3 linked regions of the Roseisolibacter agri genome follow. The protein of the gene in region 1 interacts with the protein of each later gene in a pairwise test. Links are inferred from orthologs where the notes say so. Each region holds a gene or a part of one and is shown on either strand. Other genes may lie near its edges.

What was found.
Region 2: the proteins of rpe (region 1) and eno interact in binary tests that used the Escherichia coli proteins (3 or more experiments, as listed by UniProt). The link is inferred for Roseisolibacter agri from one-to-one orthologs.
Region 3: the proteins of rpe (region 1) and dnaN interact in binary tests that used the Escherichia coli proteins (3 or more experiments, as listed by UniProt). The link is inferred for Roseisolibacter agri from one-to-one orthologs.

What each region holds. Positions count from the first base shown.
Region 1 is NZ_BRXS01000010.1:10,548-19,386, forward strand. What follows is about bases 1-2,891. They hold rpe (ribulose-phosphate 3-epimerase), read left to right. Parts: upstream 1-1,058; coding sequence 1,059-1,724; downstream 1,725-2,891. Other genes in these bases: rsmB (16S rRNA (cytosine(967)-C(5))-methyltransferase RsmB), read left to right, coding at 1-605; rosag_RS24425 (PASTA domain-containing protein), read left to right, coding at 608-982; rosag_RS24435 (TlpA disulfide reductase family protein), read left to right, coding at 1,721-2,305; rosag_RS24440 (hypothetical protein), read left to right, coding at 2,308-2,514; tsaD (tRNA (adenosine(37)-N6)-threonylcarbamoyltransferase complex transferase subunit TsaD), read left to right, coding at 2,531-2,891. Also shown: more of tsaD, read left to right, coding at 2,892-3,631; lgt (prolipoprotein diacylglyceryl transferase), read left to right, coding at 3,682-4,539; rosag_RS24455 (GNAT family N-acetyltransferase), read left to right, coding at 4,554-5,150; rosag_RS24460 (FeoA family protein), read left to right, coding at 5,295-5,645; feoB (ferrous iron transport protein B), read left to right, coding at 5,648-7,846; rosag_RS24470 (FeoB-associated Cys-rich membrane protein), read left to right, coding at 7,846-8,013; rosag_RS24475 (hypothetical protein), read left to right, coding at 8,019-8,702; rosag_RS24480 (hypothetical protein), read left to right, coding at 8,699-8,839. UniProt on the Escherichia coli protein: Catalyzes the reversible epimerization of D-ribulose 5-phosphate to D-xylulose 5-phosphate.
Region 2 is NZ_BRXS01000004.1:539,194-549,205, reverse strand. Bases 7,119-9,964 are described here. They hold eno (phosphopyruvate hydratase), read right to left. Parts: upstream 9,259-9,964; coding sequence 7,978-9,258; downstream 7,119-7,977. Other genes in these bases: rosag_RS14555 (lysophospholipid acyltransferase family protein), read right to left, coding at 9,352-9,964; rosag_RS14565 (FtsB family cell division protein), read right to left, coding at 7,593-7,934; rosag_RS14580 (hypothetical protein), read left to right, coding at 7,119-7,159. Also shown: rosag_RS14615 (hypothetical protein), read left to right, coding at 1-391; rosag_RS14610 (glutamate-5-semialdehyde dehydrogenase), read right to left, coding at 396-1,730; proB (glutamate 5-kinase), read right to left, coding at 1,727-2,554; proC (pyrroline-5-carboxylate reductase), read right to left, coding at 2,551-3,426; rosag_RS14595 (NTP/NDP exchange transporter), read right to left, coding at 3,706-5,112; rosag_RS14590 (aldo/keto reductase), read right to left, coding at 5,109-6,104; rosag_RS14585 (hypothetical protein), read right to left, coding at 6,272-6,619; more of rosag_RS14580, read left to right, coding at 6,953-7,118; more of rosag_RS14555, read right to left, coding at 9,965-10,012. UniProt on the Escherichia coli protein: Catalyzes the reversible conversion of 2-phosphoglycerate (2-PG) into phosphoenolpyruvate (PEP). It is essential for the degradation of carbohydrates via glycolysis.
Region 3 is NZ_BRXS01000002.1:162,541-172,604, reverse strand. Bases 2,540-5,437 are described here. They hold dnaN (DNA polymerase III subunit beta), read right to left. Parts: upstream 4,596-5,437; coding sequence 3,483-4,595; downstream 2,540-3,482. Other genes in these bases: dnaA (chromosomal replication initiator protein DnaA), read right to left, coding at 4,977-5,437; rosag_RS05380 (acyl-CoA desaturase), read left to right, coding at 2,540-3,395. In the rest of the region: rosag_RS05390 (sensor histidine kinase), read right to left, coding at 1-1,332; rosag_RS05385 (TetR/AcrR family transcriptional regulator), read left to right, coding at 1,513-2,163; more of rosag_RS05380, read left to right, coding at 2,163-2,539; more of dnaA, read right to left, coding at 5,438-6,479; rpmH (50S ribosomal protein L34), read left to right, coding at 6,825-6,992; rnpA (ribonuclease P protein component), read left to right, coding at 7,057-7,521; membrane protein insertion efficiency factor YidD, read left to right, coding at 7,605-7,799; membrane protein insertase YidC, read left to right, coding at 7,920-9,659; rosag_RS05345 (MBL fold metallo-hydrolase), read left to right, coding at 9,868-10,064. UniProt on the Escherichia coli protein: Confers DNA tethering and processivity to DNA polymerases and other proteins. Acts as a clamp, forming a ring around DNA (a reaction catalyzed by the clamp-loading complex) which diffuses in an ATP-independent manner freely and bidirectionally along dsDNA.

The sequences.
Region 1 (8,839 bases):
ACCCCGCCTCGACGCTGGTGACGCAGTACGCCGCCTTCCCCGAGGGCGCGACCGTCGCCGACCTGTGCGCGGCGCCCGGCGGCAAGGCGCTGGAGCTGTCGCGCACCGCGGCCGTGGTGTACGCGGGCGACCGGTCCTACGTGCGGCTGCAGCGCGTGCGCGCGAACCTGCGGCGCCTCGCGGTGGAGAACGTCATCCCCTTCGTCGGCGATGCGCGCGAGCCCGCCGTCGGAGCGGTCGACGCGCTGCTGCTCGACGCGCCGTGCACCGGGACCGGCACCTTCCGCCGCCACCCCGACGCGCGATGGCGCCTGAAGCCGTCCGACATGGCCGTGATGCCGGCGCTGCAGCGGCAGATCCTGCGTGCGGCCGCGCGCATCGTGAAGCCGGGCGGGCTGCTGGTCTACAGCACCTGCTCCATCGAGCCCGAGGAGAACGACGCGCCGGTGGACGACTTCCTGGCCACGCACCCCGAGTGGACGCCGGAGCCGCCGCCCGCGGGCGCGGTGCCCGACGCGGTGCTGGACGGCGGGCGCCTGCGCGTGCTGCCGCAGCGGCACGGCGTGGACGGCGCGTTCGCGGTGCGCCTGCGCCGGGCGGGCTGACGATGGCGACCCAGGCCACCCCGTCCCCCGCCGCGCCGCCCGCGCGCACCGTGCCGCGCTGGCGCTCGCGTGCGCGCGGCATCCTGCCGTACGTCGTCACGGGCGCGTCGGGCTTCGTGATCGGCTACCTGATCGTGTACCTGTTCGTGTTCCCGTCGCAGCTGGTGCCGAGCGACCGCCCGGTGCCCGAAGTGGTGGGGCTGCTCGACACCGACGCCCAGCAGCGGCTGCGCGACGCGGGCTTCGTCCCGCAGCTCGGCGAGCAGCAGGCCAACGCGTCGGTGCCGCCGAACACGGTGCTCAAGCAGAATCCCGTCGCGACGTCGCGGAAGCCGAAGGGGACGACGGTCGTGATCGACGTCGCCGTCGAGCCCTGAACGACGCTGCGGGCTGCGGGCTGCGGGTTCGGATCCGCAGTCCGCAGTCCGCAGCTCCCATCTCGCAATTCTGTACGTGCCCACCAAGATCGCTCCTTCGATTCTGAGCGCCGACTTCGCGCGCCTCGCCGACGAGATCGCGATGTGCGAGGCCGGCGGCGCCGACATGATCCACGTCGACGTCATGGACGGCCGGTTCGTGCCGAACCTGACGTTCGGCGCCAAGGTCATCGACGCCGTGCGGCGCTGCACCGCGCTCCCCATCGACGTGCACCTCATGGTCGTCGAGCCGGAGCGCTACTTCGACGACTTCGCGAAGGCGGGCGCGAACGTCTGCACGATCCACGTCGAGGTGTCGCCGCACCTGGACCGGCAGCTCGCGCGCATCAAGGAGCTGGGGATGCAGGCCGGCGCGACGCTCAATCCGGCGACGCCGCTCGTGACGCTCGAGGAGGTCGCGCGCGACCTCGACCTGCTGCTCATCATGAGCGTGAACCCGGGCTTCGGCGGGCAGCGCTTCCTCGAGTACAGCGTCGACAAGATCGCGCGCGCCCGCCGCATGCTGGACGCCGCCGGCAGCCGCGCGCTGCTGGAGGTCGACGGCGGCATCACGCGCGACACGATCCTCCGCTGCCGCCGCGCGGGCGCCGACACCTTCGTCGCCGGCAACGCGATCTTCGCCGCCGCCGACCCGCGCGCCGAGATCGCGGCGCTGCGCAACGCCAGCCTGGAGACCGCATGACCGCGCGCGCGCAGTGGACCCTCGTCCTCGGCGTCATCGCCGCGCTGGCGCTGGGGCTGTGGGCCGCCACGCACCTGCTGAAGGACGAGCTCTATCACGTCGAGGTGGGCAGCGAGGCGCCGCGCTTCGCCGCGGTCACGCTCGACACGCCGGCGAAGCCGCGCACGCTCGACGACTACAAGGGCCGCGTCGTGCTCGTGAACATCTGGGCGACGTGGTGCCCGCCCTGCCGCCAGGAGATGCCCAGCCTGCAGGCGCTGCACCGCGACTTCTCGCCGCGCGGCTTCCGCGTCGTCGCCGTCAGCATCGACGACGCGGGCGCCGAGCAGAAGGTGCGCGACTTCGTGCAGGAGTTCGGGCTCACCTTCGACGTGCTGCACGATCCCGCGGGCGCCATCCAGAAGCAGTACGCGACCACCGGCGTGCCCGAGAACTTCGTCATCGGCGCCGACGGCACGGTGCGCAAGAAGGCGTACGCGCAGGACTGGAACTCGCCCGAGAACCGCGCGCTGATCGCGCGGCTCCTGGACGAGGCGGGCGCGCCGGCGGCCGGCGCGGCGACGACGGCCGGAACGCGCTGACGATGCCGGGACGTGGCGCCGACCGCCGCGCGACCGACCGCGACGACGAGCGCCGCGCCGAGACGTGGGCGCTCGGCCGCGGCACGGCGATGCTGCTCGCGATCGGGCTCGCGGCGCTGCTCTGGCTCGCCGTGCAGCTGGAGCGCGCGACGCACGTGGTGACGGAAGCGGAGACCGCGCGCACGGTGAGCGCGGAGACCACGCGGTGAGCGCGCCGTGAAGACGCTGCGCGTGCTCGGCATCGAGACGTCGTGCGACGAGACGTCGGCCGCGGTGGTGGAGGGGCATCGTGACGACGTCGCGCTGCGCTCGCTCGTGATCCTGTCGCAGGACGTGCACCGCCTGTTCGGCGGCGTGGTGCCCGAGCTGGCGAGCCGCGCGCACCTCACGAGCGTCGTGCCCGTCGTACGCCGCGCGCTCGACGACGCGGGCGTGGGCGTGCGCGACCTGGACGCGGTCGCGGTGACGCACGCGCCCGGGCTCGTGGGCGCGCTGCTGGTGGGCGTGAGCTACGGCAAGGCGCTGGCGCACGCCGCGGGCGTGCCGCTCGTCGGCGCGCACCACATGGAGGGCCACCTCTTCGCGACCGCGCTGGAGCACGCGGACGCCACGCCGCCGTTCACGGCGCTGCTGGTGTCGGGCGGGCACACGCTGCTGCTGGACGTGGCGGCGTGGGGCGACTACCGGCTGCTGGGCGCGACGCGCGACGACGCCGCGGGCGAGGCGTTCGACAAGGTCGCGAAGCTGCTCGGCCTTCCCTACCCTGGCGGCCGCCACATCGAGCGGCTGGCGCGCACCGGCACGCCCGACCGCCACCGCTTCGCGCGGCCGATGGTGCGCGCCAACCAGACGCCCGCCGACGCCGATTACTACGACGTCTCGTTCAGCGGGTTGAAGACCGCGGTGCTGCACGCCGTGCGCCGTGCCGAGGCGGAGGGGGCCGACGCGCTGGACGCCGAGCGGCCGCACCTCGCGCGCGGCTTCCAGGACGCGCTGATCGAGACGCTGGTGGAGAAGACGTACCGCGCCGCGCGCGCGTTCGACCGCCGGCGCGTGGTGCTGGGCGGCGGCGTGGCGTGCAACGGCGCGCTGGTGGCCGCGATGCGCCGCCGGCTGGAGCCGCGCGGCGCGACGGTGTTCGCGCCCACGCCGCGCCTCGCCACCGACAATGCCGCCATGATCGCGCGCGCGGGGCTCTTCCGCCTGGAGCGCGGCGAGACCGCCGACCTGTCGCTCAACGCGTACGCGACGCTGCCGATGCCCGGGCTCGTGGACGAGCGCCGCACCGGACGCGCCGAGTGGCGCGCGGGCGCCGCGTCCGGCTGACCCCCCGCCGGCGCCCCGCCTATCTTTTCCGCATCCCCGACGCCCACTCCATGAATCTCGCCGCTCCGTTCGTCCACGCGCCGTTCTCCCTCGACATCGGCCCGCTGCAGCTCACCGGCTTCGGGCTCGCAGTGCTCGCGGCGTTCGGGCTGTCGCAGATCGTCACGATGCGCGAGCTGACACGGCGCGGCCACGACCTCTACGCGCAGACCACGCCCGACATCGTCTTCGCGGCGCTGCTCGGCTTCCTGATCGGCGCGAAGCTGTACTACGTCGTGCTCACCGGCGACCCGGGCGCGATCTTCAGCCGCGGCGGCTTCGTGTTCTGGGGCGGCTTCATGGGCTCCGTGGCGCTCTGCTGGCTCACCATCAAGCGGAAGAAGCTGAGCTTCGCGCGCTACGCGGACGTCGCGGGCATCGCGATCGCGGGCGGCTACGCGGTGGGACGCACGGGGTGCTTCGCCGTCGGCGACGACTACGGCCGGCCGTGGAACGGGCCGCTCGCGTTCACCTTCCCGAACGGCGCGCCGCCGTCGACCGCGGCCAACATGCAGGACCTGTTCGGCATCCCGCTCGCGCCGGGCACGCCGCCGAACCAGGTGATCGCCGTGCACCCGACGCAGCTGTACGAGACGGCGATGGGCTTCGTGATGTTCCTCATCCTCTGGCGCTTCCGCGACCACGAGCACGCCGAGGGGTGGCTGTTCGGGCTGTACTGCGTGCTGGCGGGGATCGAGCGGTTCATCGTCGAGTTCTTCCGCGCCAAGGACGACCAGCTGACGTTCGGGCTGACGACCGCGCAGGTGATCGCGATCGCCATCGCGCTGGTGGGCGTGATCGTGATGGTCGCGCGCCGCACGCCGCGTCCCGGCGCGCCCGGCATCCACGCGACCGCCGCGGCGGCCTGACGTCGCGGGACGGCATGCCCGGCGCCGCGGTCCACGTCCCCGTGCTCGCGGGTCGGCACGTGCGGCTGGAGCCGCTCTCGCTGGCGCACGTGCCGGGGCTGTGCGAGGTCGGGCTCGACCCGGAGCTGTGGCGCATCACCGTGTCGTACGTCGCCACGCCCGCGGACATGCGCCGCTACGTCGAGGCGGCGCTCGCGGACCGCGACGCGGGGACGGCGTTTCCCTATGCGCAGGTCGAGGTCGCGACGGGACGCGTGGTCGGGAGCACGCGCCTCGCCAACTGGGCGCCCACGCACCGCCGCATCGAGATCGGGTGGACGTGGATCGCGCCGCCCTGGCAGCGCACGGCGATCAACACGGAGGCCAAGCTCCTCCTGATGACGCACGCCTTCGAGTCGCTGCTGTGCCAGCGCGTGGAGCTGAAGACGGACGCGATCAACGATCGGTCGCGGGCGGCGATCCTCCGGCTCGGCGCGGTCGAGGAGGGGACGCTCCGGCGGCACACGGTGACCGACCTGGGGCGGACGCGGGACACGGTGTTCTTCAGCGTGCTGTCCGACGAGTGGCCGCGCGTGAAGGCGGGGCTGGAGGCACGGCTGCTGCCTCGCTGACCGCCTGCTGACTCCATCCGGCGGCCCCTCGTCCGCAATCCCGAATGCGATTGACGTGATTGCGGCCCCATGTCAGATTACGAGGGCGCGAATGAGAACCGTTCTCAACACGCGTCCCGCTTCCGTCGCTCCGTCCCGATCCGCGTGCTGAGCCTCTTCGCCCGCCGTCCGCGTCCGTCGCGCGCGCTGACCGTCGTGTCCGCGCCCGAGAGCGACGCGTCCGCCACGGGATCTGCGACGACGGCCGCCCGCGCGATCACGCCGCCCGCGTCCTGCCCGCTGGCCGCCTGCGGCCCCGGCGCCCGCGCCACGGTGCTCGCGCTCTGCTGCGGCCACGCCGACGCCTGCCGCCTCCGCGCGCTCGGCTTCAGCGAGGGAACGCAGGTGGACGTCGTCGACGCCCGCCACGCCATGCTGCTCGACGTGCGCGGCACGCGCATCGCCCTCGGCCCCGCGCTGACGGCCGGCATCACCGTCCAGCCGCACGCGGGCTGACGGTGGCCTCCCCGCCCGTCACGGCGGGCGGACTCGACGCGAGGACCCCCGGCAGCACGGCCCCCGCGGCCCCGATCCACGACGCGCGCCCGCTCCGCGTCGCCCTCATCGGGAACCCGAACACGGGGAAGACGACGCTCTTCAACGCCCTCACCGGGCTGCGGCAGAAGGTCGGCAACTTCGCCGGCGTCACCGTCGAGCGTCACGAGGGGAGCTACCGCACCGACGACGGCCGCCGCGTCGCGGTCCTCGACCTCCCCGGCAGCTACTCGCTCTCCGCCGGCTCCCCCGACGAGGCGATCGCCCTCGAGGTGCTGATCGGCCGCGGGAAGGACGTCCCGCTCCCGGACGTCGTGGTCGTCGTGATCGACGCGCAGCACCTGGAGCGCAACCTCTTCCTCGCGGGCCAGGTGCTGGAGCTCGGCCTGCCGGTCGTCGTCGCGCTGAACCAGATCGACGCCGCCGTCGCCGCGGGCGTGACGATCGACGTCCCGGAGCTGATCCACGAGCTGGGCGTCACGGTCATCCCCACGGTCGCGAAGCGCGGCGAGGGCGTGGACGCGCTCAAGCGCGCGATCGCCGCCGCCCCAGGCTTCCCGCCGGCCGAGCGGCGCTTCGCGCTGCCGCCGGCGGCCGAGGAGGCGCTGGCGCCGCTCGCGGCGCGGCTGGAGGACGCGGGGCTGCCCCGCTCCGCCGCGCGCATGGAGGCGCTGCGCCTGCTGGGCGTCGCGCACCCCGAGGCGCACCTCGCCGACGTGCCCGACGCGGCGCCGTTGCTGGCGCGGGCGCGCGACGTGCTGACGACGGCCGGCCTCGTGCCCGAGCGGCTGGAGGCGGAGCTGCGCTACGGCTGGATCGCGGGCGTGCTGGCGCGCAGCCTCACGCGCGCCGCGCCGCGCGGCCGCACCGCGACGCACCGCATTGACAGCGTGGCGCTGCACCGCGTGTGGGGCCCGCTGCTGTTCGTGACGCTGATGGCGCTCGTCTTCCAGGCGATCTTCACCTGGGCGACGCCGCTGATGGACGCGATCGAGGGCGTGGTGGGGTGGATGGGCGCGCGCGTCGGCGACGCGCTGCCGCCGGGCGACCTGCGCTCGCTCGTCGTGGACGGCGTGTTCGCGGGCGTGGGCGGCGTGCTGGTGTTCCTGCCGCAGATCGCGATGCTCTTCCTGTTCATCGGCATCCTCGAGGACAGCGGCTACATGGCGCGCGCCGCGTTCCTGATGGACGGGCTGATGCGCCGCGTGGGGCTGCACGGCAAGAGCTTCATCCCGATGCTCTCGGGCTACGCGTGCGCGGTGCCGGGCATCATGGCCGCGCGCACGGTCGAGAACCCGAAGGACCGCCTCGCGACGATCATGGTCGTGCCGCTCATGAGCTGCTCGGCGCGGCTGCCGATCTACGCGCTGCTGATCGGCGCGTTCGTGCCGCCGGTCGCGCTGCTCGGCGGCGCGATGACGCTGCAGGGCGTGACGATGCTCGGCATGTACTTCCTGGGCACCGTCACCGCGCTGGGCGTCGCGGCGGTGTTCAAGCGCACGCTGCTGCGCGGCCCCGCGCGCCCGATGATCCTGGAGCTCCCCGCGTACCGGCTGCCGAGCGCGAAGAGCCTGCTGATCGGCGTGTACGGACGCGCGCTGATGTTCGTGCGCCGCGCGGGCACGGTGATCCTCGCGCTGTCGATCGTGCTCTGGGCGCTCGCGACCTACCCGAAGACGACGCCCGACGCGTCGCTGCCCGAGGCCGCGCAGCAGGAGCAGCAGCTGGAGCGCTCCTTCCTCGGCCGCATCGGCCACGCGATGGAGCCGGCGGTGCGCCCGCTCGGCTACGACTGGAAGATCGGCGTGTCGATCGCCGCCAGCTTCGCGGCGCGCGAGGTGTTCGTCAGCACGATGGGCACGATCTATGGCGTCGGCGACACGGAGCAGGACGACGCGGCGGCGCTGCGCGAGAAGCTGCGCGCCGAGCGCGATCCGCGGACCGGCCGCGCAGCATACACGCCGCTGGTGGCGATCGGGCTGATGGTGTTCTACGTCTACGCGCTGATGTGCATGAGCACCATGGCCGTGACGGTGCGCGAGACGGGCGGCGGCCGCACCGGCTGGAAGTGGGCCGGCGTGCAGTTCGCCTACATGCTGGGACTCGCCTACGTGGCGGCGCTGGTCGTGTACCAGGGCGGCCGCCTGCTGGGATGGGGCTGATGGAGATGCAGACGCTGATCGTCATCGCGATCGTCGCGGTGGCGCTGCTGTTCGTGGGTCGCCGCGCGTGGAGCACGCTGCGTCCGAAGCGGGACGCGGGCTGCGGCCACGACTGCGGTTGTGGACCGGCCGCGTCGCGCACCGAGGGCGACTGGTCCAAGACCTGAGCGCGATGACCATGCACCGCTCGTGGGCGGGCGCGCTCGTCACGCGCATGCTCGTCACGCTCGCGCTCGTGCCGGCGGCTGCGCTGGCGCAGGCGCCCGCCACCGCCGACGTGCCGCGCGTGACGCTCGTGCTCTCGGCCGGCGGCGGCTCGGCCTTCGCGGCGCCGTCGATCCACGACGACCATGCCGCGGTGCTCGGCCTCGTGGGCGCGCGGCGGCAGCTGTGGCGCGCCGTGATGCTGGAGGGTGCGCTGCAGCTGCAGACGTCCTTCGTGCGCGGCAGCGACCTGCTGCTCGTGTGCGTGCCCGTGTCGCCCGGCAGCGACCGGTGCCGGGCCCGCAGCCTCGGCCCGCGCGCCCTCGCGGCCGACGCGTTCGTGAGCGGCCTCGCGCGCGTCGGCGTCGAGCGCCGGCTGGGCACGGGCGGCCCGTTCGTGCGCCTCGCGACCGGCGGCGGCTACATGACCGAGGTGCGCCAGCCGTTCGCGACGCTCGCCGGCGGCCTCGCCTACGGCGGCCGGCGTGCGCGCGTGGCGCTGGAGCTCGATCGCTGGTGGTCGCGCGTGGACGTCGCCGAGGCGACGATCTCGATGCGGAATCCCGAGGACCGCAGCACGCGCACGCTGCACGAGGGCGCGACCTCCACGTTCGTGCGCCTGGGCCTCGATATCCCCGTCGGCGCGCGATGAGGCGCGCCGCGCGACTGGCGATCGCCGTCGCGCTGGTGGCGACCGCCCGCCCGCTCGCCGCGCAGCGGCTCGCGTGGGACGTGAGCGCCGGCGTCGGCGCGATGCCCGACGCGTTCAGCGCGCGCTGCGGCGCCGGC
Region 2 (10,012 bases), on another replicon or contig:
CGGCCGCGGCATGCCGCGGTGGATGCTGGAGCACCACATCGACCTGCTGGCCGACGAGCTGACGCGCATCCGCCCCGGCCCCGAGTGGGCGCACTACGAGCGCTTCCACGACTGCGCCGGGGCGCTGCGCGCGCGCCGGCTGGCGGTCTTCGACGAGGCGACGTTCCGCGCGCTGGAGCAGGACTTCGACGCGCGCGTCGCATCCGGTGACTTGCGCCGGCTGCGCCGCATGGGCGGGATCCTCGCGGCCGCGGTGGCGGACGAGCGCGACGGGATCGAGCTCGCCGTGCCCAGCGTCGTGAGCTGGGCGACGGACCCCGAGCGCTTCGGCGACGACTGGATCGCGGCCGTGCACGAGACGGTGGCCGAGGCGCGCATCCGCGCGCGCTGACGACTCAGCGCGCGCCGTCGCCGGCCGGCAGCCGCTCGTGCCGGAACGCGCGCGCGCCGGCGCCCGCGTACGACGCCACGCGCTGACCGCTGCCGCGCAGCTCCCAGCGGTAGGTCGTCAGCCCTTCCAGCCCGACCGGCCCGCGCGCGTGCAGCTTGCCCGTGCCGATGCCCAGCTCCGCGCCCAGCCCGAAGCGGAAGCCGTCGGCGAAGCGCGTGGACGCGTTGTGGAAGACGCACGCGGAGTCGACGCGCGCGAGGAAGGCGTCCGCGGCACCGTTGGCCTCGGTGACGATCGCGTCGGTGTGGTGCGAGCCGTGCGCGTTCACGTGCGCGATCGCCGCGTCGACATCGTCGACGACGCCGATCGTCAGCCGCAGGTCGCCCCACTCCGTGTGCCAGTCGTCGTCGGCCGCCAGCGAGACGTCGTCGGGCGCGAGGGCTACGGTGCGCGCGCAGCCGCCGAGCGTCACCCCCTCCGCGCGCAGGCGCGTGACGAGCGCGGGGATCAGCGTGGGCGCCGCGTCGCGGTGCACGAGCACGACCTCCACCGCGTTGCAGGCGGACGGATACTGCACCTTCGCGTCCACCACCAGCTCCACCGCCATCGCCGGATCGGCCGCCGCGTCGAGGTAGACGTGGCACACGCCGTCGGCGTGGCCCAGCACCGGGATGCGCGTGCGCTGCATCACCGACCGCACGAGCGCCTGCGAGCCGCGCGGCACCACGAGGTCGATCAGGTCGTCGAGCGTCAGCAGCACGTCCACCGCCGCGCGGTCGTCCACCATCGCGATCGCGGCGGGCGGGATCGCGCCGCCCGTGCGGAGGCACGCGTGCATCGCGTCCACGATCGCGCGCGCCGTGCGCCGCACCTCGCGCCCGGGCTTGAGCACCACCGCGTTGGCCGAGCGGAGCGCGAGCGCGACGATCTGCGTGACCGCGTCGGGACGCGCCTCGAACACCGCCGCCACGACGCCGATCGGGCACGTCACGCGGCGCAGCTCCAGGCCGTCGTCCAGGAGCGTGCGCTCGCGGACGCGTCCCACCGGCTCGTCCTGCGCGGCGACCTCGCGCAGCTGCACCGCCACCTCCGACAGCTTGCGCGCGTCGAGCGTCAGGCGCTGCAGCGTGGCGGCGCTCATCTCGCCGGCAGCCACGGCCTCGCGCGCGTCGACCACGTCGGCGGCGTTCGCGGCGAGGATGGCGTCGCGCGACGCCAGCAGCGCGTCGGCGAGCGAGAGCACTGCATGCCGGCGCACCTCCGACGGCAGCGCGGCGACCACGCGCGACGCAGCCTTCGCGGCGAGGGCGAGCGCGCGCACCTCGTCGGCCGCGGTCACGACGTCCTCCGCGTCACCAGCGTCCCCACCGCCTCGCCGCGCAGGATGCGGTCGATCACGCCGTCGGCGTGCCCATTGGCGATCACGACGCCGATGCCGGCGCCGGACGCGTTCGACGCCGCCGCCAGCTTGGATGCCATGCCCCCACGTCCCCGCGCGCCGCGCCCCACGGAGGCGACGATCAGCTCGTGCGTCACCTTCCGCAGCGTCGGAATGAGCGTGGCGTCGTGCGCCACCGCGGGGTTCGCGGTGTAGACGCCGTCCACGTCCGACAGGAGCAGCAGGAGCGAGGCGCGCGTCGTCCGCGCGACCGCCGACGCCAGCGCATCGTTGTCGCGGATGTGCGAGGGACGCAGCGGGGCGCCGAAGACGTCCCCCACGACGTCGTTCTCGTTGATCACGGGGAGCGCGCCATGTGCCAGGAGCGAATCCAGGGTTGCCGCGAGCCGCTCCTCGCGCGCCCCCGCGTCGAAGTCCTGATCCGTCAGCAGCACCTGCGCGATCTCGACGCCGCGTCGAGCGAAGGCGTGGTGATAGAAGGCCAGCAGACGCCCCTGCCCGACTGCCGCCTCCGCCTGCCGCGTCATGGCCGTCCGTGCGCCGCAGACGTGCCGGCCCAGCCCGACGGCGCCGGACGACACCAGCAGCACCTCGCGCCCGGTCGCACGCAGCGCCACCAGCGAGTCGGCGATCCGCTCCAGCCGCGCCGTCGCGGGCGCGCCATCGGCGTCCAGCACGACGTTGCTCCCCAGCTTCACGACGATGCGGCGCGCATCGCGCACCAGCGCGCCGCGCTCGGCCTCGAAGGTGTCCTCGATGATCATCGGCCCAGCCCCGCGGCGACGCGCGCCGTCGTCTCGATCGTGCGCGCCAGCACGCTGCGCGCGCGCCCGTCCTCCAGCACCATCAGCCCGGCGATCGTGCAGCCGCCGGGCGTGGTGACGTCGTCCTTGAGCGCCGCGGGATGCCGTCCCGTCGCGAGCACCATCTCGGCCGCGCCCTGCGTCATGCGCGCGACCAGCTCCATCGCCGCGTCGCGGGGCAGCCCGCACGACACGGCGCCGTCGGTGAGCGCCTCCAGCACGACGTAGATGAACGCCGGCCCGCTCGCCGACACTGCGGTCACCGCGTCGAGGTGCCGCTCGTCGAGCGCCAGGCAGCGGCCGACGCTGGTGAAGATCGTCTCCGCGATCGCGAGGTGCTCGTCGGTCGCGAGCGCGCCGCGCGACACCACCGTGCACCCGCGCCCGATCTGCGACGCGGTGTTCGGCATCGCGCGGATCACGGGCACGCGGCCGCCCGTCCCCGCCTCCAGCGTCGCGATCGAGACGCCCGCGGCGATGGAGATCAGGAGGGGCGCGTGCGCCAGCGCGTCGGCGCCGCGCAGCGTCGCGAGCACGCCCGCGACGTCCTTGGGCTTCACGCACAGCAGCACGACGTCGGCGTCGCGGCACGCGCCCGCGAGATCGTCCACGTGGGCGCCCGCGATCTCGCTCGCGAGCGCGCGCGCGGTGCTGTCGTGGTGGTCGACGACCGCGATCGCGGCGTCGGGAAAGGCGCCGGCGCGCTGCAGGCCGCCCGCGATCGCGCGGCCCATCGTGCCCGCGCCGATCAGCGCGAGTCGTCGTCCCGCGAGCGAGGCGCCGTCGAGCTGCGCGACGGCGGCCGCGGCGGAGGAGTTGCTGGTGTGGAGCATGGCCGGTGATGGGCTCGGGATGAGCACCGGCCGGACGCAGAGCGCCCCGTCCGGTGCGAATGCACGGACGGGGCGTCGGGCACGCCCACGAGGGGCGGCGGAGCGCGCTCGGTCGCTACGCGGTTGCGTGCGCGACCATCGTCCGGCGTCGGGAGTTCGACGACGGTCGCGGTCGCGGCGCGGCAAGGCGCGTGGCGGGGAGGGCGCGGAACGGGATCACGGTTGCAGGATTACGGGACACGCGCACGGAAGTCAAGGCGAGCGTGCGCGACGCCGTGTTCACGCGATGTTGGGCCGCGGCTCCAGCGCGGGCCGCGGCGCGGGCTCGGCTCCCGCCTGCAGCCCGCGGTAGCGCGCGCCCAGCCAGAACGCGAGCGCCAGCCACGCGGCCGACAGCGGGACCATCGTCCACGACAGCCCCGAGAGGCCGAAGCCCAGCCACCCGATGAGCGTCGCCGACCACGCGCCCACCTGGTCCCCCAGGCGGTAAACGAAGGTGTCGTTGAAGTTCTTCGACTTGTACTTGTCGGTGCGCGGGAGGACGGTGTACAGCACCTCGCGGGCGGGGCGCTGGATCGCGAAGTTGCCGACGCGCCGCAGCACCTGCAGCACGACCACGGCGGGCAGCACCGGCGCGATGCCGATGGCCGCGAAGCCCAGCAGGCTGACCGCGGGCAGGAACGCGAGCCCGATCCCGACGCCGAGCCAGCGCAGGACGCGGCCGGTCAGGAACACCTGCGCGACGAGCGTCAGCGCGTTCACCAGCAGGTCCACGTTGGCGAAGAACTGCGTGCGCCCGGCCGAGTCGGCGCCGAACGTGTCCTTCGCGATCTGCGACTGCTGGAAGTAGAGGAAGGTCGACGAGATGGTGAAGAAGAGCATCACCACCGCGATGCCGAGCAGGTACGGCGACGCCAGCACGTGCCGCACGCCGTCCGCGACGCCGCCGCCGATGACCGCGTCCTTCGCCTCGGGCTGCGTCACCGCCGCGCGGTCGCGCTCCCCTTCGGCCACGTCGGCCTGGGCGGCGGCCGCGAGCTCCGGCTCGCGCGTCTCGAGCGCGCGCGCCGCCCACGCCGCCGCTTCCAGGAAGAGCCCCGACACCAGCAGCAGGTTCGCGGCGCCGAGCGTGCCCGCCAGCGCCGACGTGATGGAGCTGCCCAGGATCGAGCCGAGCGTGCCGCCGACCGCGATCACGCCGAACAGGCGCCGGCTCTGCGCGGGCCGGTACATGTCGGTCGTGAACGACCAGAAGACCGACACCACGAACAGGTTGAAGACGCTCGTCCAGATGAAGAACGCGCGCCCGATCCACACCGCGCGCGCGGGGTCGGGCGTGTCGCCTCCCGCCGCGCGCAGCAGCAGGTAGAAGATCACCAGGTTCGCGATGAAGAACCGGTACGTGAGCGCGATGAAGCGGCGGCGCGTCAGCCGCGCGACGATCCACGTGTACAGCGGGTGCAGCAGCAGCATGCCCGCCAGCGTGCCCGTGAACAGCCACGCCAGGTTCTCGACGCCGCCGGCGACGCCCATCTCGTCGCGGATGGGGCGCAGGATGTAGTACGCCGTGAGGACGAGGAAGTAGTAGGCGCACGACCAGAGCAGCGCCTTCCCCTCGCCGCCGCGCGCGCCGATCGCGCGTGCGAGCGCGCTGTCGCTCACGCGCGTGGTCACACCCGCGCTCACGCGCTCTCCACCAGCGCGGCCATGCGGCGGCGCGTCGCGTCGTCGGGCATCGGGCCGCGCGCGGCGCCGAGGTTGTCGGTCAGGTATTCGAGCTTCGCGGTGCCGGGGATCGCCACCGTGACCGCGGGGTGGGACACGACGTACTTGAGCGCGAACTGCGCCCACGTCGTGATGCCGATCGCCTTCGCCCAGTCGGGGAGCGGCTGCTTGCCGAGCTTCTCGAACACGCGCCCGCGGCCGAACGGGAGGTTCGTGAGCACCGCGATCCCCTTCTCCGCCGCGAGCGGCAGGATGCGCTCCTCGACGCCGCGGTTGTCGATGGCGTAGTCCACCTGCACGACGTCCATCGGCTCGCGCTTCATGAACTCCTCGAGCGCGGCGTACTGGCCGTCGGACGACGTGGTGACGCCGTAGTAGCGGATGCGCTTCGCCTGCTTCATCTCGCGCAGCACGGGCAGCATCTCCGGCACGCCGCCGAGGTTGTGGATCTGCAGCATGTCGATGCGATCCGTCTTCAGCTTGCGGAACGACGCCTCGATCTCGTCCTTGCCGGCCTGCACGCCCTGCCGGCCGCGGCCGACCTTCGTGGCGATGAAGAGCTGGTCGCGATTGCCGACCTCCGCCACCAGGTCGCCGACGACGCTCTCCGCCTGGCCATAGCTCGGCGCCGTGTCGATCAGGCGCCCGCCCAGCTTCGGCAGGTTGCGCACGACCTCGCGCAGCGGCGCGCGCTCGGCCTCGGTCGCGGCGGACTCGTAGCGGCGCGCGGTGCCGACGCCGATCACGGGGATCCGCTCGCCCGACGAGGGGATGGGCTTGGAGACGAGCCCCTGCGCGACCAGCCAGTCGAGCGACGGCGCGATGGTCGACGCGGCGAGGCGGGCGGGATCGAGCGACAGCGCGGCCCCCGCGCCGACGAGGAGCTTCAGCAGGTCGCGGCGGCCGAGCGCGTCGGGCGCGCGGTCCGGCGAGTCGTTCGGGGAGCGACGCATGGCGGCAGGGGCGCGGGACGGCGCACGGTGTTCAACACTCGGCGCGGCGCCCGTGCGCCCCGCGCCCGGCCGAGTGTACGCATGGCCGGGGCGGAGCGTTATGCCCTGCGATGTTCGCGTTCCGTCAGTCCACCGTCAGCAACGGCCAGTCGACGGTCAGTCGACGGTCAGTCGACGGCGACCATCGCGCGCGCGACCGGGGCGGCGGCGCGACAGAGCGCCCGCAGCTCGACGTCGGTCAGCCCCTCCCATGCGTCGGGGATCGGGACCAGCCGGCGGCGCACGGTGCCCGCCTGGAACGCGAGCCAGGCCGCGGTGCGAGGGACGAGCGACGCACGGGCGCGTGGGCTGCGGCTGCGGCGGTCCTCGCCCCGCCGGCGCTCGACCACGGGATCGGGCGCCGCCTCGCGCCGTCGGTCGTGAAGGCGTCGCTCCGGCCGCGCCAGCGATCCCGTGCCCGGCCGCACCTCCCAGGCCGTCCACTCCGTGCCCTGCTCGTCGACGAACGTCCGCATCCCCTACCGTCAGCTGGCTGGTCCCCTGCCGGCCGCGCGCGCGGCGGTCCCGTCCACCGCACGTCGGTCACCAGGCCGGGGTGCACGCGACGTGCCCGCGAGCGTGTTCCCCGTCACCAAGTCGTGGCGGCGGGGACCCGTCGGCGGGCGGTCGGCGGTCGGTGTGGTCCGCGATCTCTCAAGGCAACGGGCGTACCCTGGACACCGGCGCCCGGGAGGTGTCGCGGGCGCGCCGCATGGTGCGGACGGGTCCGGCGGGTATCTTTCGGTCCGGACATGCGGCGCCGACGCCGGGCGCCGGCCCGCGATCGCCCGTCGAGAGGAGAGCCAGCCGTGAGAGCCGACCAGGAACGAGGCCCGTCGTCGATGGCGCGCACGCGCGCGGTCGTGCGGACCGTGGTGCGCGACGCGTCCGCGCCGCTGACGCCGGCCGACATCCGCCACCTGGCGCAGCGGCACGATCCGTCGCTGAACGGCCTGATGGTCGCGATCGCGGTGGCCGACCTGAAGAGCGAGGGGAAGATCCGCGTGAAGGCGTGAGCGCGTCGATCGCCGGAACGACGACGCCCCGCCGGCACGTGTGCCGGCGGGGCGTCGTCGTTCAAGTAGCTGGGGCGGGGATCGAACCCGCGACCTCACGATTATGAGTCGTGCGCTCTCACCAGCTGAGCTACCCAGCCACGACCATTCGCCCCGGTCTCCCGCGGCGAGCACACGAATCTAGCCGCTCCGGCCGCCGCAGGGAACCGCCACGCAACTGCTGGGGCACCGGACGACCGACCGACCCGCAAACGAAACGGCCAGCCGGGAAGGCTGGCCGTTTCGCGAGTGGCGGGGGCGGGATTTGAACCCGCGACCTTCGGGTTATGAGCCCGACGAGCTACCAGGCTGCTCCACCCCGCGGCAGTGATCGTAAGATAGCCGCACAGGAGGCATCGTCAACCCTGCGCGACGTGCGACTTCCCGCGCGCGCTCAGGAGTCCGGCCGCGCGCGCGCGGTCCGCACGCGGCCCGTTCCGGCCGTGTCCGACACGCGCGGCTCCGCGAACCGGTACAGCAGCTCGCGGTCGCCGCGCACCATCCCGAACTCCTCGCGCGCCACGCGCTCCTGCAGCACGGGGTCGCTGCGCAGCCGCTTCTCCAGCGTGCGCAGCGAGTCCACCTGCCGCTGCAGCGAGTCCACCTCCGCCTGCAGCGCCTGCCGGCGCGCGCGCTGCGCCAGCAGGTCCGAGGTGCCGTACTCCCCGCCCTGCACCGCGAACGCCGCCACGCCCACGCCGATCGCGGTCCACACCGCGCGCTTCACCCACGACATCCGTCAGCTCCTCAGCGTCGCGCGCGCGACCTCGTCGGTTCCCTCAGAGCCCGAACGGGCCGCCGGCCGCGAACTCCGCGGCCTCACCCAGCGCCTGCTCGATGCGCAGCAGCTGGTTGTACTTCGCGATCCGGTCCGAGCGCGACGCCGAGCCCGTCTTGATCTGCCCCGCGTTCGTCGCCACCGCGAGGTCGGCGATGAACGTGTCCTCGGTCTCGCCCGAGCGGTGCGAGATGATCGCGCTGTAGCCGGCCGCGCGCGCGAGCTCGATCGCCTCCAGCGTCTCGGTCAGCGTGCCGATCTGGTTGACCTTCACCAGGATCGAGTTCGCCACGTCCTCCTCGATCCCGCGCGACAGGAACTCGGTGTTGGTGACGAACAGGTCGTCGCCCACGAGCTGCACGCGGTCACCCAGCGCCGACGTCAGCTTCGCCCAGCCCTCCCAGTCGCTCTCCGCGAGCCCGTCCTCGATCGAGACGATGGGATACTTCTCCAGCCACTCGGAGTAGAGGTCGATCATCCCCTGCGCGTCGCGCGCGCCGGCGCCGCTCTTCTTGAACGTGTACGTGCCGCCCTTGTAGAGCTCCGACGCCGCGCAGTCCAGCGCGAGCGCGATCTCCTTGCCCGGCGCGTAGCCCGCCGCCTCGACCGCCTCGAGGATGACGGTGATCGCCTCCTCGTCGGTCTTCAGGTCGGGCGCGAAGCCGCCCTCGTCGCCGACGCCCGTGGCGAGCTTCCGCTTCACGAGCACCTTCTTGAGGTGGTGGAACACCTCGGCGCCCATGCGCAGCGCGTCGCCGAACGTCTCGGCGCCCACGGGCACGATCATGAACTCCTGGAAGTCGACCGTGTTCGTCGCGTGCGCGCCGCCGTTCACCACGTTCATCAGCGGCGTCGGGAGCAGGCGCGCCATCGGGCCGCCCAGGTAGCGATAGAGCGGGAGCTCCAGCTCGAACGCGGCCGCGCGCGCGACGGCCATCGACACGCCGAGGATCGCGTTCGCGCCCAGCTTCGCCTTGTTCTCGGTGCCGTCCAGCTCGAGCATCAGGCGGTCGATGCCGATCTGGTCGCTCGCCTCCATGCCGACGAGCGCGGGCCCGATCTGCTCCTCGATGTTCTGCACGGCCTGCAGCACGCCCTTGCCCAGGTAGCGCTTGGCGTCGCCGTCGCGCAGCTCCAGCGCCTCGTGCTCGCCCGTCGAGGCGCCGCTCGGCACCGCGGCGCGGCCGGCGGCGCCGCTCTCCAGCGTGACGTCCACCTCGACGGTCGGATTGCCACGGCTGTCGAGGATCTCGCGGGCGCTGATGTCGATGATCGTGGGCATTGCGGAGTCGTGAACGGGTGTGGGCGCCGAGCGCCGCGTCGTGGCCTTCGGGAACGGCGCGCCTCTCGCGGCGCGCCGGAATGCGTGTGTGTCTCAGCCCGCGCGGACCACGGGCGTATCGCTCGGTGCGGCGGCCCCCGGCAGCGCGGGGCTCGCGATGCCGTACAGCGACTGCTGGGCCGCGGCGAGGCGGTCGTAGACGCGGCGCGCGAGCTCGTCGCGCTGGTCGTACGCCAGACCGGCGGTCGGCACGGGCTCCAGCAGGTGCACGTCCACCCGCCCGGCGCGCAGCCAGAACGAGCCGCGCGGCAGCACCTCGATGGTGCCGTGGATGAGCGTCGGCACGATCGGCGCGCCGGCCGCGATCGCGAGCACGAACGGCCCCTTCTTGAACGGGCGCAGCGCGTACTCGGGCCCGCGCGTCCCCTCGGGGAAGACGACGACGTTGCGGCCGCCCTTCATGCGCGCCGCCGCCTCCTCGTACGACTGGAACGCGGCCTTCCGGTTCTCGCGCTCGATCGGGATCGTCCCCACCGCGCGCGCCGCGCCGCCGAACAGCGGCACCTTGAAGATCTCGGCCTTGGCGACGAACGAGTAGCGCGGCAGGTAGGCGACCAGCACCAGGACGTCGTACCAGCTGATGTGGTTGCTGACGAAGATGCGCGGCTCGCCGGTGCGCATGCGCTCCTCGCCGTGGATCACCACCTTCGTGCCCGACGCGAGCAGCATCCCCTTCGCCCACCACCGCGGCGCC
Region 3 (10,064 bases), on another replicon or contig:
CTCGAAGACCGCCTGATGGAGCGCCGGCGGGATTCCGACGCCCGTGTCGTGGACCTGGATCGTGACCCACGGGCCCGTGCCGGCGCGCGGGCCGTCCTCGCCGGTCGGGACGTCGCTCGCGATCTCGACCGTGATCGTCCCGCCGGCCGGCGTGAACTTGACCGCGTTCGTGAGGAGGTTGACGAGGATCTGGCGGACGCGATGCTCGTCACCGACGAAGCGCGCGTCGGCCTCCGGGGGCGGCTCGACGACGCGGACGCCGCGGGCCGCCGCCTGGGAGGCGATCAGCGCCAGCGCGCCACCCGTGAGGGGGCCGACCGTGCCGGGGACGCGCTCGATCACCAGCCGGCCCGCCTCCAGGCGCGCGAGGTCGAGCACGTCGTCGACGAGGCCGAGGAGGTGGCGGCTGCTCGTGAGGACGCGCTCGAGGTAGCCGCGCTGGGCGTCCGTGACCGGTCCGGCGACGCCCAGCTCCAGCAGCTGCGCGTAGCCGGTGACCGCGTTGATCGGCGTGCGGAGCTCGTGGCTCATCGTCGCCAGGAAGTCGCTCTTGGCGCGGGCGGCCACCTCGGCGGAGGCGCGCGCCTGCTCCGCGCTGCGGCGCGCCTGGTCGGCCGCCTCGCGCGCCGCGCGCAGCTCGCCGGCGAGGCGCTCCGCCTCCTGGCGGGCGCGGCGCTCCGCGGCGATGGCGCGGGCGGCCTCGTCGCCCGCGCGGAGCAGGGCGACGTCGCGCTGGAGGACGAGGAGCCCGTCGCCGACCGGGTAGGCGCTCACCTCGACGCGACCGCTGTGGGGCGACGAGAAGCTCTCGACGTGCGCCGTGCGCTGGTCGCGCATCGCGCGGGCGAGCGTCTCGTGGAGCGCGCCGCCGGCGGCCTGCGGCAGCACCGACCAGAGGGAGCGGCCGACCACCGCCGCGGGGGTCGTGCGCCAGAGCTCCGCGGCGCGCCGGTTCACGAAGCGGAGGCGCCAGTCGCGGTCGACGACCCAGAGCGGGTCGGTCACCAGCTCGACGAGGGTCCCGAGGGCGTCGCGGTCCAGCGCGGCGGCCGGGGCGGGGGCATCGGCGATCTCGGGGCGTCCGAGGGCCACGGTCACGTCGCCGCCCGTGGGGCCGGGCACGTGGCCAGTGATGGGCTCCGTCCACAGGGGCGACCGGCGCTCCGCGGCCCCGTCTCGACGCTGCCGGCGGCGGTCGGGGCGCTCACGCCGATCGACCGACGGATACTCGCCGCCCGGCACGCCGGCGTCACCCGCGTGTCCGTCGGCCGTCGGCGGGGCGGCGGCGGGGCGCGGGTGCGGCGCGTGGGAGGTGCGGGGCGGCGGCGACATGGTCCGCGCGAAGTGCGAAACCCGTGCGCGCACGTCACATGGGCGTCGGCAGGGCGCCGTGGATGCGGTTGCCGGGGGTAGGACGGCGCGTCATTGATTGCCCGATCAGTGAGCGACCCTCTACATTGACCACGTGAGCAATATCATTCGCCGGCTCGTGCCGGCCCGAGGGTAGCGCCGATGGGCGGACGCAAGCTGCCCGAGGAGGAGCGCCGAGCGGAGATCCTGCGCGCGGCATACGCGGTAGCCGCTCGCGAGGGGCTGGCCGGCGTCACCGCGCGTGCCGTGGCGGCCGAAGCCGGCGTGAGCAGTGGGCTCGTCTTCTTCCACTTCGGGGAGAAGGACGCGCTGCTGGCCGCGTTGCTCGACTGGCTGCTGGCGAGCACGCTGGTCGCCGGCGAGCTGCCGACGGCCGCGCTGCTGGCCTCCATGCCCGCCGACGCGACCGCGTCCGAGCGGATGCTCGCCGTGGTCCGCCGCGACCTGCTGGCGCTCCGGCGCGCCCGCGCCCGCGTCGAGCTGTTCTTCGCCTACTGGGTCCTGGGCACCCACGACCCGGTGATCCGCCAGACCATCCGCGCGGCCCTCGCGCGCTACCGCGCGTCGTTCCTGCCGCTGGCCGAGGCGGTGGTGGCGGAGGCGCCGTGGCGCTGGGGGCCGGACGGCGCGGCGGGGCTGGCCAGCGTCGCGGCCAGCTTCGTCGAGGGGAACGCGCTGCGCGCCGTGCACGACCCCTCCGGCTTCGACGCCGACCGCGCCATGGCGGCGCTGGTCACGCTCCTCCGCACGCCCGGCTCGACTCCCGTCTCCACGTTTCCCGACGCACCGTGATGCAGCACGCGCCATCGCCCGACGCTCGACACGAGCACGCCCCTTCGCACACGCACGACGAGCCGCACGACGACATCATCCACCCCTCGCCGCTGGCGTTCATCCTGGTGCACGTGGCGTGCATCGGCGCGTTCTGGAGCGGCGTGCCGGCGAGCGCGCTGCTGCTCTGCCTCGCGCTGTACGTGGTGCGGATGTTCGGCGTGACGGCCGGCTACCATCGCTACTTCTCGCACCGCTCGTTCAAGACGGGGCGCGTGATGCAGTTCGTGCTCGCGTTCATCGCGCAGAGCACCGCGCAGCGCGGGATCCTCTGGTGGGCGGCGAAGCACCGGCACCACCATCGCCACAGCGACACCGAGCACGACGTGCACTCGCCGCGGCACATGGGCTTCTGGTACTCGCACGTCGGCTGGATCTTCACCGCGCAGCACGACACGACGGACTTCGACAGCATCCCGGACCTGACGAAGTATCCGGAGCTGATGTGGCTCGAGCGGCATCCGTACCTGCCGGCGGCGACGCTCGCGATCGCGTGCTTCGCGCTCGGCGGGTGGCCGGCGCTGTTCGTCGGGTTCTTCTGGAGCACGGTGCTGCTGTACCACGGCACCTTCTTCATCAACTCGCTGGCGCACGTGCACGGGAAGCAGCGCTACGTGACCGGCGACGACTCGCGCAACAACTGGTGGCTCGCCGTCATCACGCTGGGCGAGGGGTGGCACAACAACCACCACGCGTACCAGCGCTCGACGCGGCAGGGGTTCCGCTGGTACGAGTACGACCCGACGTTCTACATCCTCAAGGCGATGTCGTGGCTCGGCCTCGTGTGGGAGCTCGGTGAGCCGCCGGCCGATGTCGTGCGCAACGAGCGGCAGCTGGGCCGCGCGGTGATCGAGAAGGTGTCGCGCCACCTGGCGGAGAGCTTCCACGCGCCGGCGATCGCGGCGCGGCTGCAGGAGTCGCGTGAAGTGCTGGAGCATGCGCTCGCCGACGCACGACACGCGGCGCAGCACGCGCGCGACGAGGCGGTGGCGAAGCTGACCGCGCGGCTGGCGGAGCTGCACCTGCCGCACGTGCCGACGCTGGACGAGCTGCGCGAGGCGGCGCGGCAGAAGTACGCGAGCTCGCCGTCGATGGAGACGATCGTGCTGCGGGCGCGGGAGCGGCTGCTGGAGGCGATCGCGCGCGAGCTGCTCGCGCCCTCGCTGGCGGGGCCGGCGCCGCTGCCGGCCTGACCGATTCGATGCGGGATGCACGAAGGGGGCGCTCCGAGTGGAGCGCCCCCTTCGTCGTTCGCGCGAGCGTCGTGCGCTCGGTCCAGCTCAATCCATCAGCCGCAGCGGCATCACCAGGCAGAGGTACTTCGCCGGATCGCTCCACCCCTCGGGCTCCACCGTCGCGGCGCGCTCCGGCGCCTTGAACGTGAGGCGGATCTCCTCGGTCGGCATGTAGCGCAGGATCTCGAGGAGGTAGCTGGCGTTGAAGCCGATGTCGAGCTGGTCGCCCTCGAAGCGGATCGGCAGCTCGTCGGCCGCCTCGCCCAGGTCGGGCGTCTGCACCGAGAACTTCAGCATCCCCGCGTTGAACGACAGGCGGATCCGGTGCGTCTGGTCCGACGCGATGACCGACATGCGCTTCAGCGCGCTCGTGAGCGAGCCCTTGTCGGCGATCGCGTACTTGTCGTTGTCCTTCGGGATGACCTGCTCGTAGTTCGGGTACGGCCCCTCGATCAGGCGCGTGTACACCGCCGTGAACGGCGAGCGGAAGCCGAGGTGGTTGTCGCCGCGCGCGATCTCCAGCTCCTCCTCCGCCGGGAAGAGGCGGCGGATCTGGTCGAGCGCCTTCGGCGGCACGATCAGGTCGCCCGTCGCCGCGCCCGTGGACGCGATGGGGAGCTCCATGCGCGCCAGGCGGTGGCCGTTGGTCGCCACCATGCGCATGCGCTCGGGGCGCAGCTCCCACAGCACGCCGTTGAGGATCGGGCGGCTCTCCTCGGTGCTGACGGCGAACGACGTGTGCTGGATGAGCTTCTGCAGGTCGCCGCTCTTGATGCGCCAGCTCTCGTCGAAGCGGACCGCGGGGAAGGCCGGGAACTCGTCCTTCGGCAGGCCGAGGAGCTTGAAGCGCGAGCGGCCGCACTCGAGCGTCACGCGCTGCTCGCCGGCGGCCGCGATCTTCACGGGCGAGGGCGGGAGCTCGCGCGCGATCTCCTGGAGCTTCTTCGCCGGGATCGTGATCGCGCCCGGGGTCTCGACGTCGGCCGCGACCTCCGTGCTGACCGCGATGTCCAGGTCCGTGCCCGACAGGCGGATCCCGCGCTCGGTGGTCTCGAGCAGGATGTTGGCGAGCACCGGCAGCGTGGTCTTGGCCGGGATGCTCGCCGCGACGGCGCTGAGGCCTTCCTGCAACTTCTCCCGGGAGATCGTGAAGCGCATGAGCGGCACGGGTGCCCGCGAGACGGGCGGTTGAAACGCGAGGAGTCGCGAGACCGACGGACGATGCCGCGCGGCTGCGGGAACGAGCGGTCGAGCGGGCGGGATCGTGCGGCTCGTCCACATCTGCCCAGGTCCGACTGGTACTTGCTGTTTTATAGATCTAGAAGACAGCAGTACCAGTAGAGGCTGTGGACGTGTCGAGAGCCGCCGGAAGTTACGCTGGCGTCGGCACTTTGCCAGTGGGAATCGGTCCGGCTCGATGTGGACGGCGGTGGGGATCGGCGGCCTTCTCCACGTGGCGGCACCGTGGAGAACCGCGGCGTGTGGAGTGCGGCCCCGCCGCTGTGGAGTACGTGCCCGCGATGTGGAAGCCGGTGGGCATCAGCGCAGGGTTTCCAACACGCGCCGCACCTTCTCCACGCGCGCGCGAAACGCCTCGTCCTCGGCCATCATCGCCACGGCGCGCTCCAATGAATGGATGACCGTGGAGTGATCGCGGCCGCCGAACGCGCTCCCGATCTCCACCAGCTGCAGCGCGAGCAGCTCGCGCGTGAGCCACATCGCGACCTGGCGCGGCACGGTGAGCGTCTTGGTCCGCGTCTTCGACTGCAGCCCGTCCGGCGTCACGCCCCACTCGGCGCTCACGGCCTGCTGGATGACGAAGGGCGTCAGCGGCGAGCCCGCGGGGATGCCGAGCGCCTGGCCGGGCGCGCTCACCAGCGTGCCGGTGCGGGCGGCGACGGCGAGCGCCTCGACGGCGCCCTCGGAGCGCAGCTTGTCGCGCAGCGCCTCGCGCGCCAGGTCGACGGTGATGTCGCCGCGCTTGAGCGAGGCGTACGCCAGCAGCTTGATGATCGACCCTTCCAGCTCGCGCACGCTCGACTTCACGTGCTGCGCGATGAACTCGAGGACCTCGTCGGGGATCGTGAGCTCGAGGTGGTCCAGCTCCGCCTTCTTGCGGAGGATGGCGACGCGGTGCTCGAACTCCGGCAGGTCCACGTGCGCGACCATGCCCCACTCGAAGCGCGAGACGAGGCGCGCCTCGAGCCCGGGGATCTCCTTGGGCGGGCGGTCGCTCGTGAGGCAGATCTGGCGCCCCGCCTCGTAGATCGCGTTGAACGTGTGGAAGAACTCCTCCTGCGTCGTCTCCTTCCCCTTCAGGAACTGGACGTCGTCGACCAGCAGGAGGTCGGTCTCGCGGTAGCGCCGGCGGAACTCGGCCGTCGTGCGGCTCTGGATGGCGGCGACGAACTCGTTGGTGAACTGCTCGGTGCCGATGTAGGTGATCCGCGTGTACGGATCGCGCTCCAGCATCGCGTGCGCGACGCCCTGCATCAGGTGCGTCTTGCCGAGCCCCGTGTCGCCGTAGATGAAGAGCGGGTTGTAGACCTTGCCGGGGGCCTGCGCGGCGCCCTGCGACGCGGCGGCGGCGACGTCGTTCGACTTCCCGATGACGAAGTGGTCGAACGTGTAGCGCGGGTTGAGCGGCGCGGAGATCGCCGGGGCATTCCCCAGCGTCGAGCGTCGAGCGTCGAGCGTCGAGGTGGCGCGGTCACCGCCCGTCGGGCGCCGCTCGGGCAGCACGGGCGGCGGCGGGGCGATGAAGAAGTCGATCTGGGGCTTCTTCTCGCGCTCCTCGTCCACCGTGAAGACGACGTGGACGGGGTGCCCGAGGGCGACCGGCGCGTAGGAGCTCAGGAGGGCCGCATGCTTCGACTCGTTCCACTCGGCCGAGAAGCGGTCCGGGGTCCCAACGACGATGGTGCGGTCGTCGACCGAGAGGGCCGCGGTCGGCTCCAGCCAGGTGCGGAAGGTCTGCTCGGGCAGCTCCTGGCGGGCGCGGGCGAGGAGGCGGTCCCAGACTTCGGCGGCCGAGAGCGACATGAGGGACCGGGTACGGCGAGTTCGGGTGAGGCGGGCCCGTCGGTCGAGGGGCGGGACCGATCGGGGGGCGCGAAGGTAGCGCGCGTCGTGTGGAAAAGTCAACGCGATGGTAACGGGCGTCACGGCGACGCCGTTGGGGCGGCCGCGCGGCTTGCCCGGTCTCACGTGCGCGCCAGATGTTTCTCGCGGAAGTCGGTGTGGCGGCGCGAGCTACGGGGCGGCGGCGGATGTGGCGGGCTTGACCTAAGCTCCAGCCCCGGCTAGTCTTGGCGGTCTGCGCCGGCTCAGGGGGTCTCCCTGCGCGGCTGCGTCTGACCGTTCTTTCTGACCCCGCTGGAGCACGACATGGGCAAGCCCACCTACCGGCCCCGGAACAAGCGCCGCATCCGCACGCACGGCTTCCGTGCGCGCATGGCGGACAAGTGGGGGCGTGAAGTTCTCAGCCGCCGCCGCAAGAAGGGGCGCAAGCGCCTGACCGTCCAGCTGCCGACCAAGTACGTCGCCGGGGCCTGAGCCCCGCGCGGCTGCCCGACCCCACTTCGGTGGAGTCGATGGCCGCGGCGGTCCTCGGATCGCGATGTCGCCTGCCCAGGGCTTTCCGCGTCGGCACCGACTGACGCGCGGCACCGAGCTGGACGTGGTACGACGCGAAGGGAAGCGGGTCCGGACCGAGCATCTCGAGGTCCGCGTCCTGGCTTCCCTTCAGTCGTTCCTGCGGGCCGACTCCCCGCTCGCGCGGGCGGCCGAGCCGGCGCGCCCGCGCGTGGGGATCGTGGTGCCCAAGCACCGGCAGAGCGGCGTGGCGCGCAACCGACTCAAGCGGCGGCTGCGCGAGCTGGTGCGGCTGCGGCTCCTCCCCACCCTGCCCCCCGTCGCCCTCGTCGTGCGCGTCCGCCCCGAGGCGTACGGCGCGAGCTTCGAGCAGCTGGCGCGGCAGATCGAGCGCGTGCGGCGCGACGTCGCGCGGCTGACGCTGCCGCCCGCATCCGCTCCCACTCCCGCGCCGCCGGTGGCGGAACCGGCGCCGGAACCCGAGCCGTGAGCGGCCGTAGGGTCCCACACGTGACCGACGCCTCCGAGCCTTCCGTCGTCGCAGCCCCGCCGTCGTTCGGCGCGCGGGCGCTCATGTTCGGCGTGCGCGTCTACCAGGTGGCGCTGTCGCCGGTCTTCGGGGGCCAGTGCCGCTATTATCCTTCCTGCTCCGCGTACGCCCTGGAGGCGCTCGAGCGCCACGGCGCGTGGCGCGGCGCCTGGCTGGCGGTGCGGCGGATCGGCCGCTGCCATCCGTTCCGCCCGGGCGGCTACGACCCGGTGCCGTGACTCGTGCGGCTCCCCTCACGCTCGGCGCTCCGCGCTCGGCGCTCCGCCCGTTCGCACGACGTGGCCGAGCGCCGAGCGCGGAGCGCCGAGCGTCGACGTACGTGATGTCTGCTTCCCCTCATGGAAAACAATAGACGGCTCCTCCTCGCGATCGCGCTCACCGTCCTGGTGATCGTCGCGACCCAGTTCCTCTTCCCGACCCCGCCCGCGCCGGCGAAGCGCCCGGGCGCGACGGCGGACAGCATCGCCGCGGCCCAGCCCGGCCAGCCCGCGCCCGCGGGAGCCGCCGCGACGCCCGCGCCCGGTGCGCCCGGTGCGCCCGGTGTGCCCGCGGTGGCGGGCGTGGCCGGCGACACGACGGCGGCGGGGACGCCGGCCGTCGGCGCGGCCACGCCGGCCCTTCCGGTGGAGACGGCGCTGGTGGCCGGGAGCCGCGCGGCCTACGCCGTCAGCAGCGCCGGCGGCGCGCTCGTGGGCGCCGAGATGCGCAACTACCAGACGCTGGCGCCGGGGACGCAGGGGTCGGCGCAGCTGGCGCGGCGCGGCGAGCCGCTGCTGTCGTACCGGCTGGTGGTGCCGGGCGACACGATCGCGCTCGCGCGCACGCCGATGCGGGCGACGCGCGCCGGCGGCACGGTGCAGCTCCAGGGCACGGCGACGAGCCGCCTGGGCCAGAGCATCCCGGTGTCGATCACGTACGGCTTCGCGCCGGACAACTACACGCTGCAGGTGCGCGGCACGGCCGGCGTGACCGGCCCCGCGTTCCTGCTGGTCGACATGCCGGCGACCATCGCGCCGACCGAGAAGGACACGCTCGACCACTACAACCACCTCGCGTACGCCTGGAAGCCCCAGAACGACGACGCCAGCAGCGTCGCGTTCGGCAAGCTCGACCCGGGCGAGCGCGAGCTGATCGCGGGCCCGCTCACGTGGGCCGTCGCGAAGAGCAAGTACTTCATCCTCGGCGTGCTCGCCCCGAACGGGCAGCAGTTCAGCGAGCTGTCGATCACCGGCGGCGTGCGCGGCGCGAAGGTGGCGACGCACGCGCAGGGCACGGTGGTGGTGCCGCTGACGAACGGCGGCTTCGCGTTCGACGGCTACGCGGGCCCGCAGGAGTGGCGCCGCCTGGTGGCGATGGGGCGCGAGTTCGAGACGTCGAACCCGTACGGCGGCTGGCTGCAGGGGATCGTGCAGCCGTTCGCGACGATCGTCATCCGCCTGATCCTGTGGATGCACGACGCGCTGCGCCTGTCGTACGGCGCGGTGCTGATCGCGCTCGGCGTGCTGGTGCGCCTGCTCCTCTGGCCGCTGCAGCAGAACGCGATGCGCTCGCAGATCCGCATGCAGCGCGTGCAGCCGGAGCTGCAGGCGATCCAGCAGAAGTACAAGAACGACCCGCAGCGGCTGCAGGTCGAGATGATGCGCGTCTACAAGGAGCACGACGTGAGCCCGTTCGCGATGCTCACGGGCTGCCTGCCGATGCTGCTGCCGATGCCGATCTTCTTCGCGCTCTTCTTCGTGTTCCAGAACACGATCGAGTTCCGCGGCGTCGAGTGGTTCTACCTGCCGGACCTGTCGCTGAAGGACCCGTACTACATCATGCCGGTGCTGGTGGCCGGGACGAGCTTCCTGCTGTCGTGGATCGGCATGCGCGCCGCGCCGCCGAACCCGCAGACGCAGATGATCACGTACATGATGCCGGCGATGTTCCTGTTCTTCTTCCTCAACGTCGCCTCGGGGCTGAACCTGTACTACCTGGTGCAGAACCTGGTCGCGCTGCCGCAGCAGTGGCTGCTGGCGCGGGAGCGGTCGAAGTCGGCGCCGCCGTTGGTACAGGGGACACCGTTGAAGAGAGCCTGAGAAGGCGGAGCACGGAACGGCGGAGGACGGTACCGCGGAGAGCGGAACGGCGTGAGGCGGAACGGCGGGGTCGGCGCGAGAGCGCGGCCCCGCCGTTCCGTTTGCTGGCAGGCGCTGGCGTGAAGCGTGCGCTCGGCTCCGCCGTTCCGTCTCACGCTCCATCGTCTTCCGCCCTTCCGTCCTCCCCCTTCCCGTTCTCCGCCTCACCGTGCGTCTGACCTACATCGGCCACGCGACGCTCCTCATCGAGCTCGGTGGCGTGACGCTGCTGACCGACCCGAACTTCGACGCCTCGCTGGGGCGCTTCACCTTCGGGGAGCGGCTGCGGCGGGTGGCGCCACCCGGGATCGCGCTCGACGCGCTGCCGCGGCTGGACGCGGTGCTGGTGACGCACGCGCACATGGA